2 linked regions of the Salmonirosea aquatica genome follow. The main gene of each other region encodes a partner of the protein of the gene in region 2 in a complex. Links are inferred from orthologs where the notes say so. Each region holds a gene or a part of one and is shown on either strand. Other genes may lie near its edges.

Evidence for each region.
Region 1: the proteins of mnmG (region 2) and mnmE are in contact, whole or in part, in a solved structure (PDB 9HIP), measured with the Escherichia coli proteins. The link is inferred for Salmonirosea aquatica from one-to-one orthologs.

The regions. Positions count from the first base shown.
Region 1 is NZ_WHLY01000002.1:5,618,334-5,633,384, forward strand. What follows is about bases 7,343-10,297. They hold mnmE (tRNA uridine-5-carboxymethylaminomethyl(34) synthesis GTPase MnmE), read right to left. Parts: upstream 9,521-10,297; coding sequence 8,165-9,520; downstream 7,343-8,164. Other genes in these bases: GBK04_RS24225 (SGNH/GDSL hydrolase family protein), read right to left, coding at 7,343-8,142; GBK04_RS24235 (SixA phosphatase family protein), read left to right, coding at 9,708-10,148; GBK04_RS24240 (oxygenase MpaB family protein), read right to left, coding at 10,163-10,297. In the rest of the region: GBK04_RS24170 (VWA domain-containing protein), read right to left, coding at 1-603; GBK04_RS24190 (hypothetical protein), read right to left, coding at 1,148-1,693; GBK04_RS24195 (YidH family protein), read right to left, coding at 1,868-2,140; GBK04_RS24200 (citrate synthase), read right to left, coding at 2,221-3,504; GBK04_RS24205 (metal-dependent hydrolase family protein), read right to left, coding at 3,762-5,033; GBK04_RS24210 (hypothetical protein), read right to left, coding at 5,030-5,452; tRNA (adenosine(37)-N6)-dimethylallyltransferase MiaA, read right to left, coding at 5,468-6,370; GBK04_RS24220 (hypothetical protein), read right to left, coding at 6,413-7,288; more of GBK04_RS24225, read right to left, coding at 7,312-7,342; more of GBK04_RS24240, read right to left, coding at 10,298-11,200; GBK04_RS24245 (7-carboxy-7-deazaguanine synthase QueE), read left to right, coding at 11,293-11,934; GBK04_RS24250 (OmpA family protein), read left to right, coding at 11,934-13,835; trxB (thioredoxin-disulfide reductase), read left to right, coding at 14,037-14,993; GBK04_RS24260 (peptidoglycan DD-metalloendopeptidase family protein), read left to right, coding at 15,047-15,051. UniProt on the Escherichia coli protein: Exhibits a very high intrinsic GTPase hydrolysis rate. Involved in the addition of a carboxymethylaminomethyl (cmnm) group at the wobble position (U34) of certain tRNAs, forming tRNA-cmnm(5)s(2)U34.
Region 2 is NZ_WHLY01000002.1:2,751,248-2,766,028, reverse strand. The notes cover bases 4,973-7,885. They hold mnmG (tRNA uridine-5-carboxymethylaminomethyl(34) synthesis enzyme MnmG), read right to left. Parts: upstream 7,404-7,885; coding sequence 5,541-7,403; downstream 4,973-5,540. Other genes in these bases: ybeY (rRNA maturation RNase YbeY), read right to left, coding at 7,493-7,885; GBK04_RS12610 (class I SAM-dependent methyltransferase), read right to left, coding at 4,973-5,478. Also shown: thrC (threonine synthase), read left to right, coding at 1-528; GBK04_RS12620 (tetratricopeptide repeat protein), read right to left, coding at 662-2,473; GBK04_RS12615 (Ig-like domain-containing domain), read right to left, coding at 2,908-4,521; more of GBK04_RS12610, read right to left, coding at 4,636-4,972; more of ybeY, read right to left, coding at 7,886-7,915; GBK04_RS12595 (DUF4175 family protein), read right to left, coding at 8,104-11,091; trpA (tryptophan synthase subunit alpha), read right to left, coding at 11,751-12,551; GBK04_RS12585 (Dabb family protein), read right to left, coding at 12,548-13,003; GBK04_RS12580 (hypothetical protein), read right to left, coding at 13,055-13,255; trpB (tryptophan synthase subunit beta), read right to left, coding at 13,326-14,522; GBK04_RS12570 (phosphoribosylanthranilate isomerase), read right to left, coding at 14,524-14,781. UniProt on the Escherichia coli protein: NAD-binding protein involved in the addition of a carboxymethylaminomethyl (cmnm) group at the wobble position (U34) of certain tRNAs, forming tRNA-cmnm(5)s(2)U34.

The sequences.
Region 1 (15,051 bases), 2.9 Mb from region 2 along the record:
GAAAAGTGATGCACTGCAGTCGGCTTTCTTTTCGGCATCCGTAAAAAGAACCATGATTTTCGACTTGTCAGCCGCCGCCTCGTCCTGGCTTACTTTCAGATAGGCCAGTTCGAGTGAGCTGCACAAGTTGGTGCCGCTGCCGGGTAACAGGTCGGTTTGCAACGATTGCACATAGAGATTCATGGCAGCCCGGTCGTAGGTCAGAGGCGATTGGGTATAGGCCTCATTGGAAAATACGATCAACCCAATACGATTGTTGGCCATTGCGTCCAGAAAATGGTTGATCTCGAATTTGACTTTTTCCAGCCGGGTAGGTGATACATCATTGGCATCCATGGATTTGGAAAGATCAACCAGCAGGTAAATGTCTTTGCCTTGGGATTGCAGATCCCGCTCGGCTTCGCCAAAGGAGGGCCCTAATAGCGAAATCAAGAGAAGTACGAAGGCAATAGTACGGATGAAAAGCTTGATGATGAGCGAGCGGGTGGTGGTCTTCAGCCGCCTGGCCACCCGGATAGTACGTACAAAGAAGGCCGCGTAAGCCCCGACAAAGAGGAGAGAGAAGACAAATTCAGTGGTCCCGAACGGATAATTCCAATTCATTGCAAGAGGGTTACGAAACGAGAAAGTGCCTCAAAAATAGGCAATCCGTTCTACAGACAAAGTTTTTTGCAGGATTGTTTGTATTAATCGTTTCCAACCCTCTATATTTGTGACCCAATAGCCGGAGAGATGGGTGAGTGGCTGAAACCAGTAGTTTGCTAAACTGCCGTACTCGTAAGGGTACCGCGGGTTCGAATCCCGCTCTCTCCGCATACTATTGAATAACATTGGTCTCGGGGAGTGGCGCAGCCCGGTAGCGCATCTGGTTTGGGACCAGAGGGTCGCAGGTTCGAATCCTGTCTCCCCGACAACAAAGACAAGTAATTAGGGTATCTGGTTTGGGACCAGAGGGCCGCAGACGGTCGGCCGCTGCCGTTCGAATCCTGTCTCCCTGACAATAAGAATCAGACAGCTACTCAATGGCTGTCTTTTTGTTTTCATTGGTCGCGTAGCTCAGCTGGATAGAGCATCTGCCTTCTAAGCAGACGGTCACAGGTTCGAATCCTGTCGCGATCACAGTTTTATTTCTTACGCGCGATTTACCTTATTGAGTTCTCAAAAGGCTGTTAAATTTCCCTCTTTTAAAGCGAATCTTCTGTCCTTTTATTCCTGTCAAAGATACTTCGAACCGACCCTTTATTTTCCCCGCCGTACGGTTCAGTTTCATTACCTTCACCCAACCCTGATCGCCGTCAGTGAACTCGTAATACCTTTGAAGTTTCCTAGTTTGCGTGTCCAGTACATGGAAGGAAGCTCTGCTGACCGTAAAAGTGGTTGTCGACCTGGCTATTTTGACGGGCAGGCAGGTATCGGGTAAGGCCAGGTCATAGGTACCTTTTTCTAAAGGTATGTGATAAAAGCTTAGAATTTGTGTTACACTCGAATCCTGTTTACTGAATGGCCCATCGGTCCGGGCTATGAGGCTGAACCGATCAGTCGAGCATGTCATGTTCTCTTTCGTATGAATTTCAATGGCTTCACCAGTGCCATACCAACGAGCATCATTCATAGAAGCCTTTATTGTGTGACGCTTAGAGCATGCCATACAGGTCAGCAGCAAGAGAATCGTCCGTTTCATCAGTTCCTTCAAAGCTAGTGAAAAATGTGAGGTACAAAGTGGCTATATTACTCAAATAACACAAGTCTTAAAGATTCAATACAAGCGATGATGCGAGCAAGCTCGTGCGATCATTCTGTCGCGATCTCACTTCGTTAAGGTACCCAGTAATCCTGCCACACAGTTGAATCGAAAAGTTATTTGACTTCATTCGCTCTTGTAGTATCGTTTTTCAATTTTACGCCTGACCGAAACCATCCGCCAAAGTCCGGTAATAAAAACCAGCGGGGCCAGCACCAGTAAAATATACCCCAACCAGCGAATATCCCGAAAGGCATCGAGCCGGACCAGAGTAACGCCTCCGGCTAGCATTGCCAAAGCCGTGCGGAAATACGCCAGGAAAGTACGTTCGTTGGCTAAACGGGTACGTTCGATAGCCAGCCAGTCGGACAGGGATAATTTGAGTTCTTTTTCTTCCATGAGCTTTATAAAAAAGCACCGCGCCGAAAGGTCGGGCGGTGCCTTGTGACAATACTATATAGGTAAATATAAAATAACTACTACCGCTGATCCAGAGCCACAAATTCGCGGTGGGTAGGACCAGTATAAATTTGCCGGGGTCGGCCGATCGGTTCTTTGTTTTCCCGCATTTCTTTCCATTGGGCAATCCAGCCTGGCAAGCGGCCAATGGCAAACATGACCGTGAACATATTGGTAGGTATACCCAGAGCCCGGTAAATTATGCCGGAATAGAAATCTACGTTCGGATAGAGCTTGCGCGAGACGAAATATTCATCTTCCAGAGCTGCCTTCTCCAGAGTTTTGGCTATTTCCAGTACGGGATCATTCACGCCCAGTTTGCTGAGGACGTCGTCGGCAGCTTTCTTGATGATCCGGGCCCGGGGGTCAAAATTCTTGTACACGCGGTGCCCGAAACCAAACAGACGGAATCCACTCGACTTGTCCTTCGCCATATCGATGTACTTCTGGGTATCGCCACCATCGGCTTTAATGGCTTCCAGCATTTCAATCACCTCCTGGTTGGCACCACCGTGCAGAGGCCCCCACAAGGCGCCGATTCCTGCGGAAATGGACGAGTAAATATTGGCATGCGAAGAACCTACAAGCCTAACTGTAGAGGTAGAGCAATTCTGCTCATGGTCAGCATGGAGAATCAGAAGCTTGTTCAAAGCCCGGGCGACAACGGGATCGACCTCATATTTCTCCACGGGCAGCGAAAACATCATGTTCAGGAAATTGGAACAGTAATCGAGCTCGTTATTGGGATAGTTAACCGGATGCCCTTGGGATTTTTTGTACGACCAGGTAACAATGGTTGGCATTTTGGCCATTAGCCGGATGATGTGCAGTTCCGTGTCGGCCGGGGCGTTGGAGTCGTAGGAATCGGGGTAAAAAGCACTCATGGCGCTTACAAGCGACGAAAGTACCCCCATAGGGTGGGCATTGACAGGAAAACCCTCGAAGATCTTCCGCATGTCCTCGTTCACCAGAGTATGCGTGCGTACTTCGTGTTCGAATACTTCGTATTGCTCCTTCGTCGGTAAATCACCGTAGATCAACAGGTACGATACTTCCAGGAAAGATGCTTTTTCGGCCAGATCTTCAATAGAATAGCCCCTGTATCGCAAAATGCCTTCTTCACCATCGAGAAATGTGATGGCGCTGGTGGTCGAACCCGTGTTTTTGAAACCGTTGTCAATGGTGATGTAGCCCGTTTTGTCGCGTAACTTGCCAATGTCTATGGCCTTTTCGTGTTCGCTTCCTTCAATGACCGGAAATTGATACTGTTGACCCTCAATGGTCAATTCGGCGGATTGTGACATAGGTTTCATCAGATAAATTAGGGGTACTTAAAAAATATTAGGGTAGAGTAAAGAGGGATTTAGTGAGATATTCCCGGGTTTTATGATAATAACTTATTTTCCAACGAATCAGTTTATCGCTTCTTCGGGCGCGTATTTGACCGTCAAATCAGAATTTAGTCTAGTTCGCAATATCCAAAAAAATATTTGGACTATCTATGCCCACATGTACTTTGTTGCCTGTTCCAGGGCTTTTATCCCGGGCGTAGGCGGTTTCATCAGGGGGTTTTATATATTTTACCCCCCTTCATTACCCAGGCGACCTTCTGTAGATCCTGTATTACCGCAGCAGGATTCCCCCGTACCGCAACTAGGTCGGCCAGCAGCCCGCTCTTCACCGAGCCAATCTGCTGCTCCTGGTGGAAGATACGGGCATTGCCCGATGTGGCAGCTTTGAGCACGTCCAGGGGTTTCATGCCATACTCCACCATGAGTTCCATCTCGCGGGCGTTGGTCCCATGTGCATACACACCCACATCGCCTCCCATCACCATCGTTACACCAGCAGACAGTGCCTGTTTGAAATTATTTTTTTTCTGCGTGATCCGCTCCGGTTCGGGATCCTGACCTTTTTTCCAGCCCCGATACTGGCTGATTGCATCACCCGCCGCCAGGGTAGGACACAGGGCTACGTTTTTGTCCTTCATCAACTTCCAAATCTCAAGGGTACCCCCATTGCCGTGCTCAATAGTTTCGACGCCCGCCTGGATGGCCCGGCGCATTCCTTCAGCGGTGGAAGCGTGGGCCACCACGGGGCGGCCGCTGCTCCGGGCCGTCTCTACGATCAGCCGGATTTCGTCTTCACTGTAAGTAGGACGAGTTTCTCCCGAAGGCCCCCATCGGTAATCAGCATAAATTTTAATCAGATCAGCCCCTTTTCCAATCTGCGTACGTACCGCCCGAATGAGGCCATCGTGGCCATCGGCTTCTTCGGCGCCCTGTGGAACGGCCACATCAGCACCAAACCCTGTGGGACCATAGCTACCTGTAGCGACCAGGGCACGCGTAGCCACGATCATGCGTGGGCCGGGAATAATCCCCTCATTAATAGCTTTTTTTAAGCCTACGTCGTCGTATTCAGCGCCTTCTGTGCCCAGGTCCCTGACCGTTGTAAAACCAGCTAACAGCGTTAGTTCGGCGTGTTTTACAGCTCGGGCGGTGCGGTAAGCGCGGGATTCCTTGAGTACCTGATCGTCCCAGGGCGTTTCATTGTAAGGATGGAGAAAAAGGTGCGAGTGTCCTTCGATGAGTCCCGGCAGGAGCGTCATTCCCGCTAGGACTACCACTTCTGCCTGGCTGACTTCAGCCGGAAAATCAGTCGCATTGCCTACAGCCACAATCCGTTCGCCTTTTACCCAAACCGACCAATTCTCATGCATGCTTTCACCGTCGAACACCCGGTCGGGGCGCAGGAGATAGGAACTTTGCGCATGGAGGGACGTGAAAGTCAGAAGACCAGCAGCGAGCCAAAAACAGAACCGGGCAATCATAATTCGGTTTGTTTTTTTGCCTGAAAAAGGGCAGTGATAAGGTACCGACCGAAAAGGCCGGTCATCAGAACGGGCAACAGATGGGCTCCGTAGATGAAAGCCTTACCGGTAAGCCCGTAGGAAAACGAAGAAAATGTCACGTACACATGGGCAAACAATGCCATGCCCAACACGAGCAGCATCAGGTACCAACCCAACGCCGCGCGGGGCGAAGTACCCCGGCGGATGACTTCACACAGGAATAAGGAAATGCCCAGCACCAGAAATACCGTAGCCAGCGCCCGGGGGAAAGTTTTGATATAGTCGTGTTTGAAAATAAAAATTCCGATGCGGCCGATGAGATTGGGGTGGGAGAGGAGGAAGGCATCGGTGATCCCCAGTATTACTAAAAGTGAGGTGGTTGTAAGGTTTCTAGACATTCAGGTAATGCGTTTTTATATGTGGGAAACGATGGCTTCAACCCACTGTTCAGTAGTGGCGTGGCTATCGAGCCAGTGAATTACGATGCCATCCCGCTCCATTTTACGAAAGTAGGTCATCTGCCGCTTGGCAAAGCGGTGAATTTCGGTTTCGAGCCGTTGTACCATGGTATCGTACGGGAGTTCGCCAAAGAGGTATTGGGTAACAAATTTATACTCCAATCCGTAATAAATCAGGATTTCGGGCAAAATTCCCCGATTCAATAGTCCCTGGACTTCGTCCACTAGTCCGTTTTGCAAGCGCTCGTGTAATCGCCGACTGATGCGTTGTCGCCTGATTTCTACGGGCGGATTCAACCCAAAGACCTGGAAATCGGGTACGGCGATTTCTGGAAAGGCATAGTCAGGATTAGCGCACAGGTAGGTAGCGATTTCGATGGCCCTTATCGTACGCTTGCGCGTGGAGGTATCGGCCAATCCTGAATACGCGGAAGGTACTTCGTGGAATATAACTAAAAGCTCATCGTGGGAAAGAGCCTCCAATTCTTCCCTCAGCGGCTCGTTGATCGGGATTTCGGTAAACTGATGTCCCTGCAAGAGTGCTTGAATGTACAGCCCCGTGCCGCCGCACAGGAGGGGTACCTTGCCCCGTTTTCGTATTTCGGGCAATAATTGAAAAACATCCTGCCGAAACTGGTGTACATGATATTTTTCACCGGCATCCTGAATATCAATCAGATGGTAGGGGATTGTTGTCCCGTTCACCACGTATTCCTGCAAGTCTTTTCCCGTACCGATTGTCATGCCGCGGTACACCTGCCGCGAGTCGGCACTGATGATTTCACCATCAACGCGATGAGCCAGTTGGGCGGCCAGCCGGGTTTTGCCGGAAGCGGTGGGACCGAGGATTATGATCAAGGTAGGTCGGGTTAGGGTACTTTAATGGAAAGCAGTCACTGATTACAGATGCGGTACCTTCATCACTTTAACAAACTTACGGCTTCCGGCATTAAAAAGAGGGATATAGCCCCGTTCTGAGGCCGTTTGTTCACTTAAACCATCGGGCAGGCGATGCGGGTAATATCGCTCCATCGTCTGTGGATTAATCCAGAACCTCTGGGGGGGCGTATCGCCCGTCGGCACAAAGCCCAGCTTAAGGTAGCTACGCCCGGTCGACCATTCCAGGTCGGCGTAGGTCATCACATCATCGGGTTGGTGCGCTTTGGTAAAATGACTCAGCAGTTTGTCGAGGCCTCCAACGACGGTTGTGTTGAGCAGATTAGCATACCGAACCAGCTCAAAGGAATAATGAGGGTGCCCTGCGCGCACGAACTGGCGCGGACGGGCAAAGGTACCCACTGCTACCAGCAACGCATCGGCTTCGGGTGGGTTTTGAAGTACCCGAAAGTGTTTGCTAGGTAAAAAGAGCCCGTATTTGAATTTAGAAAGAACGGCATCCTGCAAATGATTTTCCTGTAAGAAATCCAGCGTCGTGGGTCGGTCGAGGCGACGTGCCTGCGTCAGGCGGGCGGGAATGCGCTCGGATATTCCCAATTGAGCCTTTATCCGTGACTGAACGATGGAACGTTTGGTATGCCAAATATCCTCCCAGAGTGTCACCTGAAGCGTCGGTTTGCCTTCCGTTTCCGCTGAACTTGACAAGGTTTTTTTTTCTTCGACGAGCGGCAGCAGATTTACTCTTAAGTCAGTTTCGTTTTTTGACAGGATATGCAAAGCCCACTGATTGGAAAATGACTCCGAAAGACTTATTTCCTCCACGGGCAGTGTTTGGGCCCATTCCATAACCTCGGATACGAAGGATGGTTTTTCGTTCATAGTGCGAAGGGCGGGTTGCGCCACTACCAACGGAGTCCTTTCCACTGGTCGGCCAGCAGGTGGGCGATGATTTCATTGCCCTTGTTGGATGGATGAAGCCCGTCGTAGGTCATATTGATGGCGGCTTCGGGATAGGGGTACTCGTCCTTTTCGGGATCGAACGGGATTGTGGTGTATTCGGGGTAGGTGTAATTCCGGTACTCGCCGGTGGCGGGATCTTTTAATCTTTTGAAATTCACCATATTTTCCACCGTCATGCCACTGGCGTGGTAGAGGTCTACAACCGGAATTTTTTCGTAACGGCCTATGTCCACCACTGCCTTGGCAAACTGCTCCAGGGTTTGGTCTTTTTTGGATTTGTAGGAGCCGTATGCGTTGTTTTTTGGGTTGTTGATATACACAAAATCACCTCGCTGCATGGGCGTAATGAGAATAATTCGGGCTTTTCGATTAAGCTGTTTCAGTTTATCCGTAATCAGTCGAAAGGCACCATGTACGGTGGAAGGGCCTGTGTTTTGCTCATAATCGGCCAAGGTACCCAATGGCCGTCCCTGCCACCAGTCGTTGGTACCCAGAAAAACAGTATACACATCGGCTTTTACCAACCCGAGCTTATCCAGACTTTCGGCAATCTTAATGGCGGTCCAGCCATTATGTCCTTGATTGATGTATTCCACGCGGGGGAAATGTTCAGAAATCTGGGTAAGGTACCCCTTGGTCAGGCGGTTGCCTGTTTCGTCGGGGTGGTCGTTGAGGTAGGTAATGGAGTCGCCGATGGCTACCCAGCTGATTTTCTTTGGAGCTGCGCCCACGAAAACCAGCATGAGCAATGCGAAAAGAAGGTGTTTTTTCATGAGTAGAAAGGGTTAAGGATTATTACTTCCCGATACAGAATTTACTGAAAATATTAGCCAAAAGGTCATCCGAGACGATGGTGCCTGTGATTTCGCCCAAATGGTAGAGGGCCAGTCGGATGTCCTGCGCCAGGAAATCACCCGTGATGCCCGCATCGAGGCCTTGCAGCACCTCGTCCAGGGCCGCCGAAGTTTTGACCAGATGTTCATAATGGCGGAGATTGGTCACGACGGTATCCGTGCCGGCCTGGCTCTGAACCTGGCTGACGATGGCGGCTTTAAGAGTGTCAAGGTGCAGGTGGGTGTGGGCGGAGATAGGCACGGCATGGGGAGGGGAAGGAATCTGGTTTTCCAAAAGATCCACTTTATTCCTCACCCAAATAACCTTCTTATCGGCCGGCAGTCCCTGTGCCAGTACTTCTACCTCCCGCAGGGTTTCTTCGCTATCGTACAGCATCAATACCACGTCGGCCTTTTCCATCGCCCGGCGCGAGCGTTCGATGCCCAGCGATTCGACTACATCCTGGGTTTCGCGGATTCCGGCAGTGTCGATAAAGCGGAATTTCAGGCCTTCCAATACCAATGTGTCTTCGATCACATCGCGGGTAGTCCCGGCGATTGCCGTCACGATGGCTTTTTCTTCGTTGAGCAGGGCGTTGAGTAAGGTGGATTTGCCCACGTTGGGGGAACCAATGATCGCTACAGGTACCCCATCTTTGAGGGCATTGCCGTAGTCGAACGACTCGATGAGTGGGTGAATGGTACCTTGCAAATTTTGGATAAGCGTACGCAGATCATCCCGCTGGGCAAACTCTACGTCTTCTTCGCCGAAATCCAATTCCAGCTCCACCAGTGAGGCAAAATGAATCAGCTCTTCCCGTAACGCCTGTAATTTTTTCGAGAAACCGCCCCGCAGTTGCGTCAAGGCCGTCCGGTGGCTTACTTCCGAGTCGGCCGCGATGAGGTCGGCCACGGCTTCGGCCTGCACCAGATCGAACTGGCCGTTCAGAAAAGCCCGTTGGGTAAATTCGCCCGGTCGGGCAATGCGCGCTCCTCCTTTGACAAGTACCTTCAGAATCTGCCGGACAATGTAGTCGGAGCCATGGCAGGCGATTTCTACGGCATCTTCCCGGGTAAAAGATCGTGGCGCACGGAAGACCGTAACCAGCACTTCGTCAATGAGGGTACCTTCCTGGCGAATCGTGCCGAAATGCACCGTGTGACTTTCCACTGTAGTCAAATCCTTTCCCCGGAAATAGCGGTTTGTGAGGTCAATGGCCCCTTCTCCGGAAATCCGGACGACGGCGATAGCCCCCACACCCGAAGCGGTAGCCAGGGCACAGATGGGTTCCTGCTGGTTGATTGAAATAGCGTTCATCGGATGAATGGACCGGACTTGCGTTCCATATTTGTCTATATTTGAAGCCCGAAGTATCAGGTCTGTCTAATCTGACGAGGCTGTTGATTTTTACAAAGGTACGGTAATGAGAAAAAAGATCCGTTGTATTTGGGTGCTGGGAATTGCACTTGGGTTTTTGGCTGGATGCTCGAGTCACACCCTGTATTTGGTTCGTCATGCTGAAAAAGCTGCTACTCCGGCCAATGACCCGCCCCTCACCGCCGTCGGCCAGCAACGAGCGCAGGCGTTGCTGGATACCCTGCGAAATAAAAATATCGAATATATTTTTTCAACGAACACGCTGCGTACGCGCTCCACGGCCGAACCGCTGTCCCAAGCGATCGGGGTACCTATAGAGCCCTACGCCACCGATACCCTATGGGAGGTAGCCCGTCGGCTGACCAAACTTCGCGGTGGCAATGTTCTGGTCGTGGGACACAGTAATACGCTTCTGCCCCTCCTGGATCAACTGCCGGTCACCCATCAGAAGAAAACGATTCCCGACAGCGATTACGACAATCTGTTCATCGTTACGGTGAAGCGACGTTTTCTGCGTCCTCCGCTGATTCGTTTGGAGGAGGGTACCTTTGGAGCGTTGGCTGAGTGAGGTAGGGGTACCTTCTACCGCCAGTAGCGTTCCAGTACCGGTGAGGCTGGTTTTTGCAGGGACATCAGTTTGGGAAAAAACGGCGCTTGCAGAGCTACTTTCACAAACCGATCCTCCCATTCCGCTTTGGGAATATCCAGCAAATCGGCGGTTGAATCACCCAGGAAGAAACGCATCTGCGCCGCCGGGGCGTTTCGTAGGGAAGGGGAGGTAATTTGTTGTTCAATCGCTTTCAGCAAAGCCCGGGTCAAGCCCTGCCCCGCCTCGGAAGACCTGAATTGCCGGGCCGAAATGCCTTTTTCCAGGCGGTACGCTTCCAGCATATTCTGCGGAAGCAGGGCGGGATCTACCCCTAGGAGTTCACCCACCACATTCCAGAAGTGTAAAAAAGAAGACTCTTCTTTCTGGGAAACCGAAATTTTGAGTTTTCGAAATCCTTTAATCGCAATGTACGAAAAGGAAAGATTGGTGGCGGCCATGTCCTCCTGACAGATAGGGTACCCCCAGGCCGCATCCCAGCGGCCGCTGTGGAGCGTAAACCAGCGAATGGCGGCGTGCAGAAGTCGGATTTTGGCGATGCGCTGAAAGTTACGGCCATTGTGCCAGTCGGGCTCCTGCATGATACCGAACACGAACGCTCCCGTCTCTTCCAGCCGTTGGTAGGTATTATTCCGGATGCGTTCCGAAATCCAAAGCACCTGGGCACCGTTGGCTCCAGCATAGCAGTAGGGTAGGGAGTAGGTACCCAATAGTAGGGAAATAAGGCGGTAGTTCCGCCAAAAGAAAGCCATCCCCTCGTCAAACGCCTGTGCATCAAAAGTATCAGGAAATTTGTTTTGGGATTTGATAAATTCCTGAACTGCGTCGGACTGGCCCTCAAAGGTGAAATCTTCGTAGTTGGTCAGGAAGCGCATCAGTGGACCGACCGCCCCATGTCCTCCCTGAGCGGCCACGGCGTCGATGACCGCATCGGCGGCCGGGTCGCCGGTATGCCGGTAGGGTTCCAGGAAATCAGCGGGGAATGATCGACCCGTTATCGTATCTTTGCGCATGAAACTGAATTGGACTTTTCTCTTTGGAATAGAACCTCACGCAGAGGAGTTTGGTTTAGTTTAAAATCAGTAATTTGGAGAAAATGGCGGTGATGAGTTTAAAAGAAAGCGCAGAGCAGGTGGAGTATGAAGTAGGTACTTTGCTTCCGATCATGGAAGCTTTCTATACTTTACAGGGTGAAGGAGCGCACACGGGCCGGGCGGCGTACTTTATTCGGTTGGGGGGGTGTGATGTGGGCTGTCACTGGTGCGACGTGAAAGAATCGTGGGATGCGGATCATCACCCGAAGACCTCTATTGCAAATATCGTAGCCGGAGCTCTGGCGCATCGGGGTAGGTTGGCGGTAATTACGGGTGGCGAGCCTTTGATGTACAATATGGACGCGTTGACCCGGGCGCTCCAGGAAGTTGGCTTCCAGACCAATATTGAAACGTCTGGAGCTTACCCGCTCTCCGGCCAGTGGGATTGGGTATGTTTCTCGCCAAAGAAATTCAAGGTACCCCATCCGTCCATTTATCCCGCCGCCAACGAGCTGAAGGTGATTATTTTTAATAAAAGTGATTTTGCTTTCGCAGAGGAGCACGCCGCTCGGGTTGGAAAAAGTTGCAAGCTGCTGTTGCAACCCGAATGGAGCCGTCGTGAACAGATGCTGCCCCAGATCATTGACTATATTAAAGACAATCCCCGTTGGCAAATATCGTTACAGACTCATAAGTTTATGAATATTCCGTAATGAACCGCATCATCTGCCTTGTTCTCCTCATCGTGCTGGCCAGCTGCATGGGTACCTTCGCGCAGGATAAAGCCATGCCTCGCCGGACGCGGGAGCTGTACGACAATGCCCAAATTGCCTGGAAGGAACGAAAAATGGAAGCAGCGCTGCCTTTGTTCCAGAAACTGGCCGAACTGGAACCCGGCCTTCCCGAGGTACATCTAAGGCTAGGGCAGCTCTACGAATGGCAGCGGCAAACTGCCCGTGCCCGTTACCATTATCAGCAGCTGGTAAAGCTCGATCCCGATGCGCCGGAAGTAGCCACCGCCTACCAGTGGCTGGGACGTGACACCTTTCAGCGAGAGTGCTACGACTCGGCGCAGGTGTACCTATCGCAGGCCCTGGCCCGCTACCCCGAACGGTCCAATCTGGCACTGGTTACCCGTAAGTGGATCGCTTCAGCCCAATTTGCCGAGCAGGCCATCAGGCATCCTTTGAAAATAAACAAGCGCTCCCTGGGCGATACCGTCAATTTCCTGAAAGCCCAGTTTTTTCCGGTACTAACCGCTGATAATGAAACACTGATATTCACCGGTCTTACCCCGGAGCGGGACGAGAATATGTACATCACGCACCGGACAGAAAAAGGTTGGGACACGCCGGAGGAAATTTCAAAAAATATCAATTCACCCAATAACGAAGGTACCTGTACCATTTCGGCGGACGGCCGAACGTTAGTCTTTACCGCTTGTAATCGCCCCGATGGGTACGGGGGCTGCGATTTGTACTTTACCCGGCAAGACGGAAAAGACTGGCTGGCTCCGAAGAATATGGGGCAGACCGTCAATAGCAGCAACTGGGAATCCCAGCCGTCGTTGTCGGCCGATGGCAGTGTGTTGTACTTCACTTCGGATCGTCCCGGTGGCGCGGGGAAGTCGGATATTTGGAAAACTATCCTCGACAGCTCGGGGGAATGGCTTACTCCCACCAATCTGGGTAGGACGATCAACACGCCCGACGAGGAGAACGCCCCTTTCATTCATGCCAACGGACATACCCTTTTCTATGCGTCCAATGGGTTGCCGGGTCTGGGTGGGTTCGACCTCTTCATGTCTCAGCGTACCGATACGCTATGGAGCGATCCTAAAAACCTGGGGTACCCTATCAATACCGTCGCTGATCAGGTAGGGATGTACATATCGGCCGATGGTCAGACCGCCTATTACACCGATGACCGCACCGAGCCCAAAGGTCGGCGGGCCATGCTCTATGCGTTCACCATTCCCGATACTTTGCAAAAAGCCTTCGTACCCACCAAGTACATCAAAGGAAAGGTGTTTGACCAAAGTACCAAAGCACCCTTACAGGCCTTGCTCGAATTGTACGACCTGGGGAGTCAGCAGCGGGTGGCCACGTTCTCATCGCAACCTGCCAACGGTGAATTCCTGGCCGTGTTGAATCAGAACAGTGAACATGCCCTGTATGTGGTGAAAGAAGGGTACCTATTTAAAAGCCTGACTTTCGTGGCCACTGATTCCACTCCCTCATTGCGACTGGATATTCCGCTGGAACGGGCCGAGAAGGATCGGGTTGAGGTGCTGAATAATATCTTTTTTGCCACAGGAGAATATACCCTCGATGAGAAATCAAAGGTAGAGCTGCAAAAACTGGTATTGTTCCTGAAAGACAACCCCAAACTATCTATTGAGATAGCCGGACACACCGACGATGTGGGGAGCGATAAGGAAAATTTGGAACTTTCACGGCAGCGGGCCCAAAGCGTAGTTCGCTACCTGGCTGGCTCCGGGCTACCGGACAGTCGGTTTACAGCGATCGGTTATGGTGAAACAAAACCCAAGGTACCTAATGATTCTGACCAGAATCGTCGTCTCAACCGCCGGATCGAGTGGCGTATCCGTTGACTTGCTTTGGGTTTTCGCGGTAAAAGTTGCACTTTTGTTGTTTACTCCGTGTTAGAAATTAGTCACTAATCCGGGCTTTATTGTGCGGATAGGGATTGGAAGAAACCAGAAAAATAGTTTGATCAATCATTTACCGAATGGTCTGGATAGCTGACAAACGAAGTACTGCCTTCTGTCCACCTTCAATTATTTAACAATACAATGACACCCGAAAAAATTGAATGCCTGATCATCGGATCAGGTCCCGCCGGTTATACGGCAGCTATATACGCCTCCCGTGCCGGCTTGAAACCCGTTCTCTACCAGGGTCCTCAGCCAGGTGGACAATTGACCATCACGACCGATGTGGAAAACTACCCCGGCTACCCCGATGGAATCGGTGGTCCCGAAATGATGATGGATTTTGAGAAGCAAGCCCGTCGATTTGGCGCCGATATTCGGTACGGGATGGCTACGGCGGTTGATTTTTCAGGAAATTGCCATAAAGTTACCATAGACGACAAGTTCGAAATTGAAGCTGAGTCGGTCATAATCTCCACGGGCGCCTCGGCCAAGTGGCTGGGTTTGCCCGGCGAAGAGCGTCTGAATGGACGGGGCGTTTCGGCCTGTGCGGTATGTGATGGCTTCTTCTTCCGGGGCCAGGACGTGGTTGTGGTAGGAGCAGGCGATACCGCCGCCGAGGAAGCGAGCTACCTGGCCAAACTGTGCCGCAAGGTGACCGTTTTGGTACGGCGCGATGAGATGCGTGCTTCCAAAATCATGCAGAAACGCCTGATGTCGCTGACCAATGTGGAGATTCTCTGGAACACCGAAACGGTCGAACTCCTGGGAGAGGAAGGTTTGGAAACGGTAAAGGTGGTGAATAACCAGACCGGCAAAGAAACTCTGTTGCCAGCCACGGGATTTTTTGTAGCTATTGGCCATAAGCCCAATACCGACCTGTTTAAAGACTACCTTGATATGGACGCTGCGGGCTATATCCAGACGGTCAAGGGTACCAGCCGCACTAACATTGAAGGGGTGTTTGCCTGTGGCGACGCTCAGGATTTTGTGTACCGCCAGGCGATTACGGCGGCGGGCACAGGCTGTATGGCTGCCCTGGACGCAGAACGCTATCTGGCCGCCCGGACCCTGATGGCTGAAGAACAGGAAATGTAGAAAAATCTTGATTATCAGGAAGGGTACCCCCCTTCCTTTTCTTTTATAGATCTATGAA
Region 2 (14,781 bases):
ATATTGGCTTATCGGATGGGTCTACCTGTGGAGCATTTCGTAGCGGCCACAAATCGGAACAATGTGGTACCTCGCTATTTGGAAAGCAGTGCTTATGCTCCGTTACCTTCCATCGAAACCATTTCCAACGCAATGGACGTGGGAAGTCCCAGCAACTTTGTACGCCTGACCCGGTTCTTCGAAGACGACTGGCAAGAAACTCGGAAATTGATTTCAGGCTACTATTTCGATGACGAACAGACCAAAGCCAGTATGCGGCAAGTTTTTGAGCAGACTCACTACGTCATGTGTCCGCATACGGCTGTTGCCTACGAAGGGTTACAAAAGTACCGGACTGAAAGTGGGCAGGATTTTACAGGCATCTTTCTGGCGACTGCTCATCCGGCCAAATTTCTGGATTTGGTGGAAGGTACTCTCGAAACTCCTATTTTTATTCCTGAAAGGCTCAAAAATTTACTTTCGCTTGATAAAAACGCAATTCCTTTAAAACCGCGTTTTCAGGACTTCAAGGCCTATTTATTGGGGTAGAAGCCGATTTTATTCGGCCTGAGAATTGCGTAGAATCAATATTTTCGTATACTGGTACATTCTATGAAAAAGAAAACCGGACTATTTTTTACAAAACAGTCCGGTTTTCCTCAAATGTTGACCTACCTTACTATCAATTAATAGGATCACCCCGAAGCGTTCGGAATCGCTTCCGGGATTCAGCGATAAAAATACTACCGGGATATTTTTCCAGCAGTTCCTGATACAATTTCATTGCTTCGTCTTTATCGTTCAATTTTTCCTGGTAGAGTTTCGCCATTGTAAATAGCGCGTCGTCACCCAAGATGTCGTAGTGAAATTTTTCCTTAATTATTTTCAGAGCCTCAAGAGCTTGCTGATTGCTGTCGAGCTTCATATAAGTTTTGGCCGTGAGCCAGAGAATCTCATCCGCGAGGCTATGATCCTGGTATTTTGCGTAGAGGTGTTTCAGAGAGTCGATTGCTTCTCCGGTCCTGTTTTGAAAAAGTAACAGTTCTACATTGGAGTATTCCCGCATGGCGGTTTCGGAAGAATCAAGTCCGGTGTTATCCATAATGAGCAGACTCAAGTCATTGGCATCATTGGCAATTTCACGGCTCGTGGCTTTTTTCAATATATCCAGTACTTCTTTGGAAAGGGCGAAATCAGCTTTATAATAATGTAGCTTGGCATTCCGGAGCTTGGCCTCATAGCCCAGTACATCGTCTTTCTGTGATTTTTCTACTTGTGAATACAACAGGGTAGCTTCCCAAGGCTCGCCTTGCAGGAGGTAAATATCACCCAAGTCGAGTTTGCATTTATCCACAAATTCCTTTTCCGTTTTGCCTGCCTCAATGGCTTTGGTCAGGATATCAATTGCCTTGTCTTTTTCATCCAGATAAAAAGCGTGGAGGATGGCCATATTGCGTAAGGCCTCGAGTGTGCGGGCGTTGGTACCTAGCTCAGCCAATAGCTTTTGATATTCACCAATTAGCTTCTGTACCTCCGCAGTATTGACTGGGTAGGTATTCTTCACCTGTTCTTCACGGGAGCTGATGGCCATGCGCCGGGCAAAAGGATAAAGCTGACCCTGTGGGTACTCTTTCACAATGTACTCAAACATGGCCGCGGCATTCTCGTGGTCCTTATTCTGTAATGCCAGATTGGCCAAATCAAAAATACGGGTACCACTGTACTTGAAACGCTTGTCGAGGGCCCGCTCCTGAATGAAAGCTTTATAAAAATCCTTACGCTGTACCTGGTACCATACTAGTAGCTCGTTATAAAAAGCTTCATTGGGGTTTTTCTGAATTTTCTCGTACAGCACTTTTTCCAAAAGCGCCTGCTCCTTTTCGGCTTTGATAAAATCCTGAAGCATGTTTTGAACGATCTCGGTATTGCGAAAAAGAATCCCATACGAAAGCAGCTCGGCGATCATACTTTCAGGATCGTTTAATTCGCGGTATACGCTCGCCATTTCCAGGCGGTAGAGGTTCTCATTCTTGGCTACCTCCCGAGCGCGCTGGAGCGTCCGCTGTGCCCACTCCGCCTTTTGCATCTCGCGAAACTCTTCGGCCAAATCTTTGTACAGATCAACCCGCGCACCAAATGCCTCAATTGCCTCTCCATATTTTTTTTCTGCTTCATCAGTTTTGCCCTGTGCCTCGATCAGCATTCCCCAGTTCAAAAAGTACCAAGGCGCATTTGCTCCCTCACTCTTGACCTGTTTCTTAAAAAACTTATCGGCCTCGTCCCAGTCTTTAGTTTTGATGAGACAGCTGGTATAATTTTTTAATGAACGCTTATCAAACGATTTCTTCAAAATCTTCTGATAGTAGCTGACTGCTTTTTCACAGTCTTCATTTTTAAAATACTCTTCCGCCATCTGTTCATCCGACTGTGCCCTTAGCGTGTAGGTCCCGAACAATAGCCCCAATAAGGTTATCCACTTTAAGTACCTCTTCATAAATAATAAAAAAGAATAATTTTTATCTATTACAATTAAATTAGGCCTGTGGATTTGTGTACAACTAATCTATCCACTCAAGTTCCACTTCAGCCGAGCGGCTCACTGTTTACAAGTTAGGCATTTATCCACGGAGTTGTGGACTTTGTAAACAACTAATTTACTCTCTATCAAGTATGTTTTTTTCTTTCCACAAACTTAAGTGAATTGTGGAGGGATAACTTTTCACATCTTATACACACTAGCTGAAGTGTATCAACAGCCTGTTAAGTACAGGATAGCGGGTAGGTTTTCAACTTCAGCTTTATCACCATCTTCTTTTCCACACTCATTGGCTTTTTTCCACAGTGTTTCCCACACTAAAACCCGGAGTTTCCACAGTAGCTTTTGGTTTTCCACATGCTTATGCACATTAAACGTGATTTTGACAAAAACTAATCTGCTGTTTTTGAAGGTATCGTGAAATTGTTGTCGTCAAACTCAAAGTTGCTTTTAACCTGAATAGGATCGGGAAAATAGTAGATGGGTTCGGGTTGACGCCCCTGATTGTAATTGCCCGTGTCCCAACGGCGGTTATTGTTGCGATCAATAATAACACGCAGCTGGTACTTGCCCGGTGGAACACGAGTGAAGGTGTAAGGAGAGGTATAGGCGGTACGTACTACCTTGAATTCTTCATTGATTAGCTCAATGAAAAAATGAGTGGTGGAATCACTGGTAATTTTTCCCCGGAGAATCCCGTAGTCTTCCTCTTTCAAAACCGTGTGCCGGTAGGAAACGGCCGGTAGGGTATCACCCTCAACGCTAATGACAGCCCCAGCAGGAACTATCCATTTGATACTATCCCGGGCCGTGGCGACACCCGAAACAGATATCTCATTGTGGTAGGTGTTCCACTGCCATTGCATAGTTGCCAACGGCTGTTTAGTCAAGCTATCGTTCTGAAGTTGGATTTGTTCAGGCAGTAGTTGTGCAATGGGTTTATTGAAAATAAATGTATAGGTAAAGTCGCGGGCCAGGGGCTGTCCCCGTTCGGGTACTGTTCGCAGGGTGAGGGGTTCAAGCTGTTTTTCTTTGCCCCGCTGGACTAGAAATGCAATTTTTTGCTCTTGTTCAAACTTCTGACCAAGTGAATCTACCCCAGTGATTGAAACCAGCGTGGTATCCGTAGTACCCGTCGTATTGAAAAATTTGAGCTGCGTGGCGTTTTCTGGAAAATAAGCCAGCGAATCACCTTTCAAGTATCGCACTCTTAGGCTATCCATGCCTTTGTTAAAGACAACAGTGTAGTTGTTTACTTTCGGAGTGGTACGTTGAATTCGAGGTGGCGTACCATCGGAATGATATAGTTTGAGATTATAGTTGGTGGTGTCGGTACCTACCTGAATGGCCGAATCAAGAAAAGCGATCCGTTCATCTTTCGTGTTGTAAAGTTGATTGCGATTCTTATCATCAGTGGCAATGAGCCGGTAGCGGGCTACCTGTATATTCTCAATGGCAAACCTGCCACTGCTGTCGGTTCTTGAAAAATAATAGGGTTTCTGTTTCTCAGGATTTATGGTATCATTCAATTTATAGAGTCCAACCAACGCATCGAAGATCGGCTTGTTGCTTCGCAGATCGGTAATACTACCATATACCCGGGCGGAGTCGATGGTCGGGCCAGTACTAAAAACCAGTTTTAGATTTTGAGCAGGGTTACGCTCGGCAAAGTCTTTGATGCCATCCCCAAAATTGAAAGTGTAAGTAGTGCTATCCGCAAACTTTTCCTTAAAGGCTAAGACAATGGAGGTACCCTTCTGCTTGAAGTTGTAAGGGTTCTCTATTTCCGGAGTGATAATGAGTTTCTGCTGGATATTATCAACGATGACGTACTCATCGAAGAGTAATTCTATTTCCTTTCCCTGAAAGTTACGGGACTTATTTGGAGGATTCGATTCTAATAAAGTGGGGGCGATAATGTCTTTTTTTCCTCCCGTAGGGGCTACCTGCTGAGCGCAACGCACCAGGATGAACAAAAGGAAAAAACAAGCTAGGTACTTCTTCATCGGAAATGATGTTTTGGAAATAAACTTGAAGATAGGTAAGAACCGAACAATTGTTCAATTAAAAACCCCCAATACCGGCGTGTGGCATTGGGGGTTTTGTATGTGGGTTGCCCATCAGGCTTTGGCGAGCACGTAAATCAGGCTGGAGGTGTTAGGATGGCCATGGCCTACCCGTCGGCCTTTCCAATTGGATACTGATCCCTCCCACAGGCTTTGAGGTACATTGGTCTTCCCCTGTTGGTAACGATTACTCAATAGAGCTACGTAGTAAGAATCAAACCACATAGGCACGATCCTCTCTACCGTGAATTGGTGTGCTTCGGCCAGTTGTGTCATTGATTTTTTTGTGAAATGGTACAAATGGCGAGGTACATCATACGCAGCCCAAAACTCTTTAAATCTTCTGGCATCTTCTGATTCTGCATTAGGTACCGCAATGATTAACCTTCCCTTCGGGGAGAGATGTGCGTGCAACCATTCAAATGTTTCGTTGAGTAGGTGCACATGTTCAAGTACATGCCACATCGTGATGGCATCGTAGGTGGTTGTATCAAAATATGGATCCTGAATACTTTCGAAAATGACCTCTCCTACCCTACCCTGACTGATGGCACGTGCCTGTGCATCGGGTTCTGTACCGGCCACTTGCCAACCGGCTGCTTTGGCCTGCGATAGAAAAAAACCGGTTCCACTACCAATGTCCAAAAGTGAGCCCGTAAATCCAATGGATTTTTTCAGAAGCTTGATTTTCTGTTGAGTTGTAAACTCCCTTACCCGATTGTACAGCCTACTCATTACATCCTTCCCTTCATCATGGTGTGAGATATAATCCGTAGACTCATAATAACTTCCGATTAACTGCTCCGTAGGCCGGGGATTTGTAAACAAAAACCCACAGCTTTCACACCGTACTATCTGAAATACCTGCTCGGTTACCGTGTTGTCTTTGGCTTTCAAAAACGGTTTGTATGTACTTCCCTGGCAAACCGGGCATTCATTCAAAGTTTCCAATGCGACCTTCATCTTCCTAAATGAATCATGAGTACTGAAATATCTGAGGGGCTGACACCACTGATCCGGGAAGCCTGACCAATCGTCTGAGGCTTTGCTTTTTTTAATTTCTCCCTCCCTTCGAAAGATAGGGCAGGTACCTTATCATAATTAAAGCCAGAAATGATGGCAAGATCTTCCATTCGGGTCATCTTTTCAACCATCAATCGTTCCTTTTCAATGTAGCTATCATACTTCACATGGACCTCCGCCTGTTCGATGGCGTCTTCTTGCAGAGGGTCCATCCAGTTGACTAATGCCGGACTCATTTCTCTGATTTCACGCATACTCAATTGTGGTCTTTTAAGTAGCTGCCATAGTGAAGTTCTGTCTCGAATTAGGGAAGTATGATAAGCCTCCAACTGTGTATTTACATCTTCAGGGTTGACTTTAATTTTCATCAATTCTTGCACTAACTCATCGGTCTGTGAAATTTTTCGTTTCACATTCTCTAGGCGTTCATCATCTGCTAATCCTATCGCGTGACTTTTTTCGGTGAGTCGGATATCGGCATTATCCTGCCGAAGAAGCGTACGGTACTCCGCTCTTGAAGTAAACATTCGATAGGGTTCTTCTGTACCCTTATTGATCAGGTCGTCTATGAGTACACCGATGTAAGCTTCGGACCTTTTTAAAACGAAAGCATTCTCTTCCTTTACTTTACGGTGTGCATTTATTCCGGCCATTAGCCCCTGACAAGCGGCTTCCTCGTAGCCCGTGGTACCATTAATCTGACCGGCAAAATATAGGTTTTCTATCAGGTGGGTTTCCAGTGTTAGCTTTAACTGTGTAGGAGGAAAATAGTCATACTCTATCGCGTAACCCGGCCTGAACATCCGTACGTTTTCAAAGCCAGGGATTTCTTTCAACGCCCTATACTGTATGTCCTCAGGTAGCGATGTTGAAAATCCATTCACATACACCTCAACCGTATTCCAGCCTTCAGGTTCCACAAAAATCTGATGACGATCCTTATCCGCAAACCGATTGATTTTATCTTCTACCGAAGGACAGTATCGTGGACCCAGTCCTTTAATACGTCCCGAAAACATGGGCGATTTATCAAAACCTGTTTTAAGTACCTCATGTACTTTTTCGTTTGTGTACGTTATCCAACAGCTCCTTTGCTTTTCAAGTCGGGGTGTATTTTTATATGAAAATTTACCTGCTTCTTCATCCCCTGGCTGCTCTTCCATACGGGTATAGTCCAAGGAGCGGCCATCTACTCTAGGGGGGGTACCTGTTTTCATACGACCCGACTCAAAGCCTAAGGTGATGAGTTGTTCGGTGATACCCGTTGCGGCCCGTTCGCCACTTCTGCCTCCTCCAAAGTTTTTCTCTCCAATATGAATCAACCCATTTAGGAAGGTACCATTTGTAAGCACTATGGCTTTGGCAATTATCTCTATACCCAAGCTCGTTTTCACTCCACCTACTCGACCCTCCTTTACAATTACTCCGGTTACGGTATCTTGCCAGAAGTCTACGTTTGGAGTTGATTCCAGTATTTGCCGCCATTCCTGTGCAAAAAGCATCCGATCACTTTGGCACCTTGGGCTCCACATTGCTGGGCCCTTCGAACGATTCAGCATCCTGAATTGGATCATAGTCCGATCACTTACAATGCCGGACTGTCCTCCTAAGGCATCGATTTCACGAACGATCTGACCTTTGGCTACTCCACCCATCGCCGGATTGCACGACATTTGAGCAATCGTCTGCATGTTCATTGTAATCAAAAGTACTTTCGATCCCATATTAGCCGCCGCCGCCGCTGCTTCGCAGCCTGCGTGACCTCCTCCTACCACGATTACATCATACTCTGGAAACATCCTATTTAAGATTAAATTAAAAAAAGTCTCAACAAAACGTCAAGACTTTATGGTTTTGTAAAAAAGAACAAAATGTTCCACGTGGAATTTTATTGGTACTTATAGTTTTTAAGATAAAAGTCTTCCTTATTACGCATTCTGATCTTTGAAGGTTCATCGCCATCGCCGTAGCCTACGAGGTGAAGAACGCCGTGTACAATAACACGACGTAGCTCTTCGTCAAATTTTACTTCGGCAGCCTCGGCATTTTCAATGACTCGATCGGTGCTAATGTAAATTTCGCCTTCAACTTCTTTTTCATCATCACTTGTATCGAAAGTAATAATGTCGGTGTAGTAATCGTGTTGAAGGTGTTCACGATTCATATTAAGAAGGTAATCGTCAGAACAGAAAATGTAATTCAACTGATTAAGGGAAAAGCCTTCAGATTCAATTACAAACTTCAACCATCGCTTCGCTTTGGTTGGATTAGGAAGGTCATACTCGACGTCCTCCGCAAAAAATTGGATCATTGTTTTCAAAATGCAGATTGTTTTAGTGTGTAATAGTATTAAACTTAAACTTAAACAAAGCAACTACCAAAGAAAATATATAGTTACTAAACTTTACGAAATGTAACACAAAAATACTTTATTTCTCATATTAACAACACAATTTGAGCAAGAGGGGATGTACCAAAGAGTTATTGGATTTACTGAGTCTATTTTTCAGATTGATATTTTCTAAAATAAGAGTCAACCTCCCGTTTATAGAAAGGGGAAAATTCAGGAGGAATCGAGCGAAGCAACTCAGTTTGACGTTCTTTCTCTCTAATGTATTGTTCAAAAGCAGGTGGTGGCCGGCGAATTATCTGATTTGCTGTTTCACCTTTGCGTTTGTCATCTTCATCCTGTTCACGCATTGCCTTTTCGGATTCCAAAAGACGGGTGGTAATTTCCTTATTCCGATTTTTCAAATCCTGATTGACCCGTTTGTTTACCAGATCAGTTTCAGATTCATCCATTTTTTCCATGAGTTCTTTTAACTCATTCCCGTACTTCTGTCCCATTTCAGTGCCTTTTTGCGAATCCATAAGCTCTTGGATCATCTTGCGAATCATAGCCTGTTGAGCGGCCATGCGGGCAAGTTGCTCAGAATTTCCTTGCTGTCCCTGCCCACTTTTCCCCTCCCCCATTTTCTGGAGCTGATCACTTAACTCCCGTTGCATTTCGCCTGCCGATTTGCCCTTCTCTTTACCCTTCTGCTGTCCCTGCCCTTTTCCCTTCCCAGGCATGGCCATGGCCATAGCCATTTGTTGCTGCATTTGTCTGAACACATCACTCAACATAAGTGCCAAATTGTTCATGGAAGTCATAGCAAATTGCTGCTTGGAAGTAGCAACATTGATCCGTCGATCCTTAATGCTGCCTACACTTTCATCCATATAGGATTTCATGTCATTAAGCTCACGGGTAATGAACGATTGGATTTGAATCACGCGATTGGCCAGTGCGTAGAGGCTATCCTCAATCACTTTGGCATCATCCTGCAATTTCAGCTGTTCCTGCCCGAGTGTAACAAAGCGTGGGTCTTGCAAATTGACTCCCTTAAAATCCTTCATAAGCTTTTCCTGATCGAAGGAGAGTGTAATCAGATTCTCCAGAATATCCCGTAGAGCATCCATGTCTTCCTGCATTTGAGCCATCTGAGAGTCCATCATTGCCTGAGACATGGACTCAGACATCTTACGCATGGATTTTGCAGCTTTCTGTTGGGATTGAGCAGCGTCCGAATTCTGTTGTTTATCAAGTTGCTGTTTACTTTGCTCCATTTGCTGCTCAGCATTCTTTTCTTCCGCTTCCTGGGTATCAGGTTTATCGTCGATCTCCTCTCCCATTTTCTCAATCTCATCGAGATCTTCCTTAAGCTCGTTAAATTCTTCCTGGATTTTCTCTTGTTCTTTTTTCAAATCCTCATTTTTTCCACTCTTATCATCGCCCTCTTTCTTAACTTTATCGTCTGCACTTTTTTTATCATCCGCATTTTTCTTATCCTCTGCTCCTTTCTTATCGGCGTCTTTTTTCTTGCTATCGGAATCCATTTTCTCATTAGCCTGCTTCTTTTCGTCGGAGTTTTTCTGGGTTTCCTCGGCAAGTTTTTCTTCCTTTTCAGCTAATTCCTCCAGCTTCTCAACCGCTTTTTCCATCTTTTGCTCCATCTGCATTTTCTTAAACAGATTCAGCGTACGCTCCAGCTCCTTTTCCAGGTTGTTCTCTTTGTTCCGGAGTTTTTCAAGCATCTTGGTCATACGCTCGCTCTGTTTCTGCTCCAGTAATTTTTGCAGTTCCTTATACAGTTTGCTAGTCTCATCGTCCATTAGATCATCCATCAACTTCTGGAGCTGATTGAGTTTTTCTTGGGTTTCGGGACTTTGCTGGCTAAACTGCTTCGATTTCTCATTGGTAGCCTTATTCTGATCCTGGATCGAACGGACTTCCTGCATCAGATCTTCACGTTTCTTGATAATGTCCTCAACCTGCTTACGTTCCTGAAAGTCGAGTTCTTTATTCGTCTTGAGGCGTTTTTCCAGATTTTCGAGGTCTCGCTCCAGGCTTTTTGCTTTCTTCAAAGCCTTTTCCATTTGCTCTTCGGTCTGCTGGGCCGACTTATCTACTTCTTCCTGTAATTTATCTTTTTCAGGAACAGCGAAATTAATTGTGCGAGAACGCGCGCTTTTGGGACCGTTCACGCCGTCATTATCCCAAACCTGAGCATAGTATTCAATTTTATCACCCGGTGCCAGTTGCAGGCTATCAACGTACCATTGAAAATAAAAGCTCTGAGTATTGACCGTTTTGTTGAAAGGGATAGCAATACTTTTAAGATCAGGTTTTTTATCTTCAGGCTGATTTTCGCGACGAACAGAATAGAAGAGTTTAAGCTGGGAAAATCCATAGTCGTCACTAATGGATCCACCTACTACCAGGAAGTTGTAAAGGGTTGTGTCCTGGAAATTCTCCAGCGAGAGCACTGGAATCTTATCGGGTATTACATTGAGATAATAGCCAATTTTTTCCGCGTTAGGCGTCTCATTGTTCTGGAGCATTACATGGTACTGCGACGATTTGCGGACAGACCTCCGGTACTGAAAACGCTTATCATCCCGATTTTCGGCTTTATACAGCAGGGAATCATTGTCGAACTTCAAGCCAAGGGCTTTCGTAGAAGAAGTGTTGAAATTCCATTCTACCACCGTGCCTTCCGGTACGGTGAGGTTTCCTACATTGGATAAGGCTTCAGCAGGCTTATTTAGGTAAGAAGGATAACGCAGGTTTACATCGAAGGACAATAAGCTAGGGCGCTCGACGATTTTAAGAGTATAATCGTCGGAAACGAAGCCCGCGGCGTCAAACGAAAAATGCACATCGCGCTGAACATTTTTGAAGGTATAGGTGAAAGTGCGTGCTGCTTCCTGATCCAATTTAAAGCGCGTACCATTTTGCACCAGGTACACCGCTTGGGGTAAAGCCTCACCTTCAAGGGTCAGATTAAGCACGAAATCTTCATTACGAAATGCCTTCAGCTCTTTATTATTCAGTTGAAAAGTGAAAGGGGCATAGGTATAATTTTTCTGGAAATGAATGATCCGGTCGGAACTTGACGTAAAAAAAGTAGGATTGAATAACAGAATAACCGCAATCGCCGCCAAAGGATATATGGCATATTTGATGTATTGCTTGTTTTCCTGGAAGCGTATGGCATCCGCAAAACGCACCACTAAAAGTTGACTTGATTTCTGCCGGATACTGGCTTCGATCAGGTCGGTCTGCCGACCGGAAAGTGATTGAAGCTGTAAAGTATTGAGTAGCTTATCGCCAATTTCAGGAAAGTATTGTCCAATCTGCAGAGCCGCAGTTTCATTGGTCAACGGCCTCCGCAGACCGTACAAATTGATGAGAGGCTGAACAATCCATTGGTATAAAGAGAATAGCAACACAGCCAGAAAGCCAAAAAACAGCATTCCCCTGACGCCCGAACTAAATCGCCCGAAGTATTCCAATGCGTTGAAGACAAGAAAAACACTAAGTAAAAGAGCAGCCGAAAAGATGAGGCCTTTCAGCAAACGATTCTGATAGTATTTCTGGCGGTATTCCTGAATGCGTAACAACAGGGTATTCACAGAGGTAGTAGAAGCTGCCATTCTCTAGGTACGTTAATGTCGATGATCAAATCCGTTACGCGGCAAAGTCACTCAGGGTCAAAAAGTCACTTATTTTTTTGGCTTGTAAATGAAAAAAATGAGCGAAGAAAAGGAATGCTGTACATTCCAGACCTTCGAACTCATCCAATAAAAATGCTTAATGCTTTTTAAACGTCTACTGAGGCGGGTTTATTGGCTTTGATTGAGCCGATAAAATCCTTTATTTCATGTTCAAAGGCCTTACTGTTCTGTAATATACGAATAAAAGCACTACCGATAATAGCACCATGGGCATAATGGCAAGCTTTATCAAATGTAGCCTGATCCTTGATTCCAAAACCGATCAACCGAGGGTTTCGAAGATTCATGGCATTGATGCGATCGAAGTAGGCTTCCATATTGTCATTGACACCTGCCTTTGATCCTGTCACACTTGCCGAGGATACCGTATAAATAAAACCTTCGCTTACGGCATCGATCTGACGGATTCTTGCTTCGGAAGTTTGGGGGGTTACCAGAAAAATATTGAGCAAACCGTATTTTTCAAAAATCGCTTTGTACTCACGGAGATAAACATCCATAGGCATATCGGGCAAAATCAACCCATCTACCCCCACCTCGGCGCAGCGTTCGCAAAACCGCTCTAAACCGAACTGAATCACTGGATTCAGGTACCCCATCAAAAGCACAGGTACCGTGATACCCTCAGCGCGCATTCCACTTAGTTGCTCAAACAAGAGCCGGACCGTCATGCCATTTTCAAGTGCCTGCTGATTGCTTTGCTGGATCGTTTCGCCATCGGCCACAGGATCGGAATAGGGCATACCGATTTCTACCAGATCTCCCCCCGCTTCTTGCAGAGCAGAAAGTATCCGCCGCGTATCGTTCAGTTGAGGGTACCCTGCCGTAAAATACACATTGAGATTGGCAGCAGGCTGTCTTTCAAAAAGGTCAGTAATTCGGTTCATTCCTGAGTCCAATAGTCAATAACCAGTACTTTGTCCAAATGCGGGCCTAGGATCGCACCAAATGCCTTGTGATCAGGATGAGGTAGATAGGCAGCGCGATCTTCCTCACTATCGAATGTCACAAAAAAGCAGTGCGTGAAACCCTGGTTCAAGTTTTCGGGGCTATTGTTGGTACCCCATTCCAGCGATTTAATTTCCTTGATCTTGGAGGGAAGCGCCAGGAAAGCTTCCTCTACTTCTTTAACTTGGGCAGGCGTGGAAGAATCTTTAAATTTAAACAGAACGACATGACGCAGCATTTTCTTCGATTCGGTTGGTTCGTTCATTGATTCAGTAGTTTCTTTTTCGGATTCAGTACTATCGTTTTTTGAGTCGGCAGTCTGGCAGGAGCTGAAGGCCACTACGCCAAGCAAAAGAATTCCGGAAGTTAATGAGAGGAAGGTTTTTTTCATTGGAATAAATTAGAGGTTTAGAGAGAAATGTTGGAGTACTAATCGGTAGAATCAACCCGAGCAATTGATACATTCTTCGCCTTGATCAAACTTCTGGCGATCAAACTGACCGAGTTTTTCTTTGATTTCTAAAATCTCATCCTCAAGATCGCAGCGTTCAAACAACGAAATGTCAGGTGAATCTTTTTTGGTTTCCAGTGTCTGCAGTTTCAAACGCAGGTCGAAAACTTCGGGCAATGCGAGTGTAGCCATGTTTTTTGGATATGAATTGTGAGAAACTAAATTGAGATCAACAGAAAGACTGTAATTCAACAGCGGTTTGTTACAGGTACTTCATGTAGGTACTTAGGTCTTTGTCGCCGCGTCCTGAGAGGTTTACCACGACCACATCGTTTTTACCAGCGCCAATGCGGTCAAGGACCGCCAGCGCATGGGCACTTTCCAATGCGGGAATGATTCCTTCAATACGGGCCAGTTCTAAGGAAGCCTGAATAGCTTCATCGTCGGTAGCTGACAGGAATTTGGCTCGACCTGTCTGGAAAAGGTGTGCATGGACGGGACCAATACCTGGATAATCCAGCCCGGCCGATAGTGAATAGGGCTCTACTACCTGTCCATCCTCAGTTTGCATCAGAATGGTACGGCTGCCGTGAAGTACCCCCGGTTTGCCCAAGGCAGTAGTGGCAGCCGAATGTCCCGAGTCTATACCCTGTCCGGCAGCTTCTACAGCAATCAGTTGTACCGATGGTTCGTCCAGATAATGATAAAATGCTCCGGCAGCATTGCTACCTCCTCCCACGCACGCTACTACATAATCAGGATTTGGGGTACCTACCTGTTCTTGGAGCTGTGTTCTCATCTCAGCCGAAATCACTGACTGAAAACGGGCTACCATATCGGGATAAGGGTGTGGTCCTACTACCGACCCGATGATGTAATGCGTATCGGTCGGATTATTGATCCAGTGCCGCATGGCCTCATTCGTAGCGTCTTTGAGCGTCTGAGAACCGCAGGTTGCCGCCCGGACTTCGGCACCGAGCATTTTCATACGGGCTACATTGGGGGCCTGCCGTTCGATATCAAGCGAACCCATGTACACGATACACTCAATACCCATCAACGCACATACGGTGGCCGTGGCCACGCCATGCTGGCCGGCTCCGGTTTCAGCCACGATACGCTTTTTGCCCAGTCGCTGGGCTAACAGAATTTGCCCGATCGTATTATTGACTTTATGGGCGCCGGTATGGCAGAGGTCTTCCCGCTTGAGATAGATTGTGGTACCATATTTTTCGGATAGCCGCTTGGCCAGATACAGGGGAGTCGGCCTACCTACATAGTTCCGTAGCAAGTCGTTGAACTCGGCCTGGAACTTAGGCTCGGCCATGATGTCGAGATAGCGCGTGCGGAGCTCTTCTACGTTGGGGTGCAACATCTCAGGTACAAAGGCACCGCCAAACATTCCGTAATAGCCGTTCGCATCAACTTGGTAGGCTATTTTTTCGTCCAATATTTCCATGTCAAACTTCCAGTTCTTCCTCCTCTTTAATTCTGATTTTATCAAGCACTTTGCGTATCTGCTCTATATCCTTCACTCCAGGTTCTATCTCAAAGCAGCTATTGATGTCGATGCCATAAATCCGAATCGACCGCGAGAGTTCAATGACCTTGTCAATATTGTCGACGCTGATGCCGCCACTCAGCAGAAACGGTTTTTCCTGGTCGTACTTACGCAGGATGTTCCAGTCGAAGGGTACTCCATTTCCACCCGGCAGGGT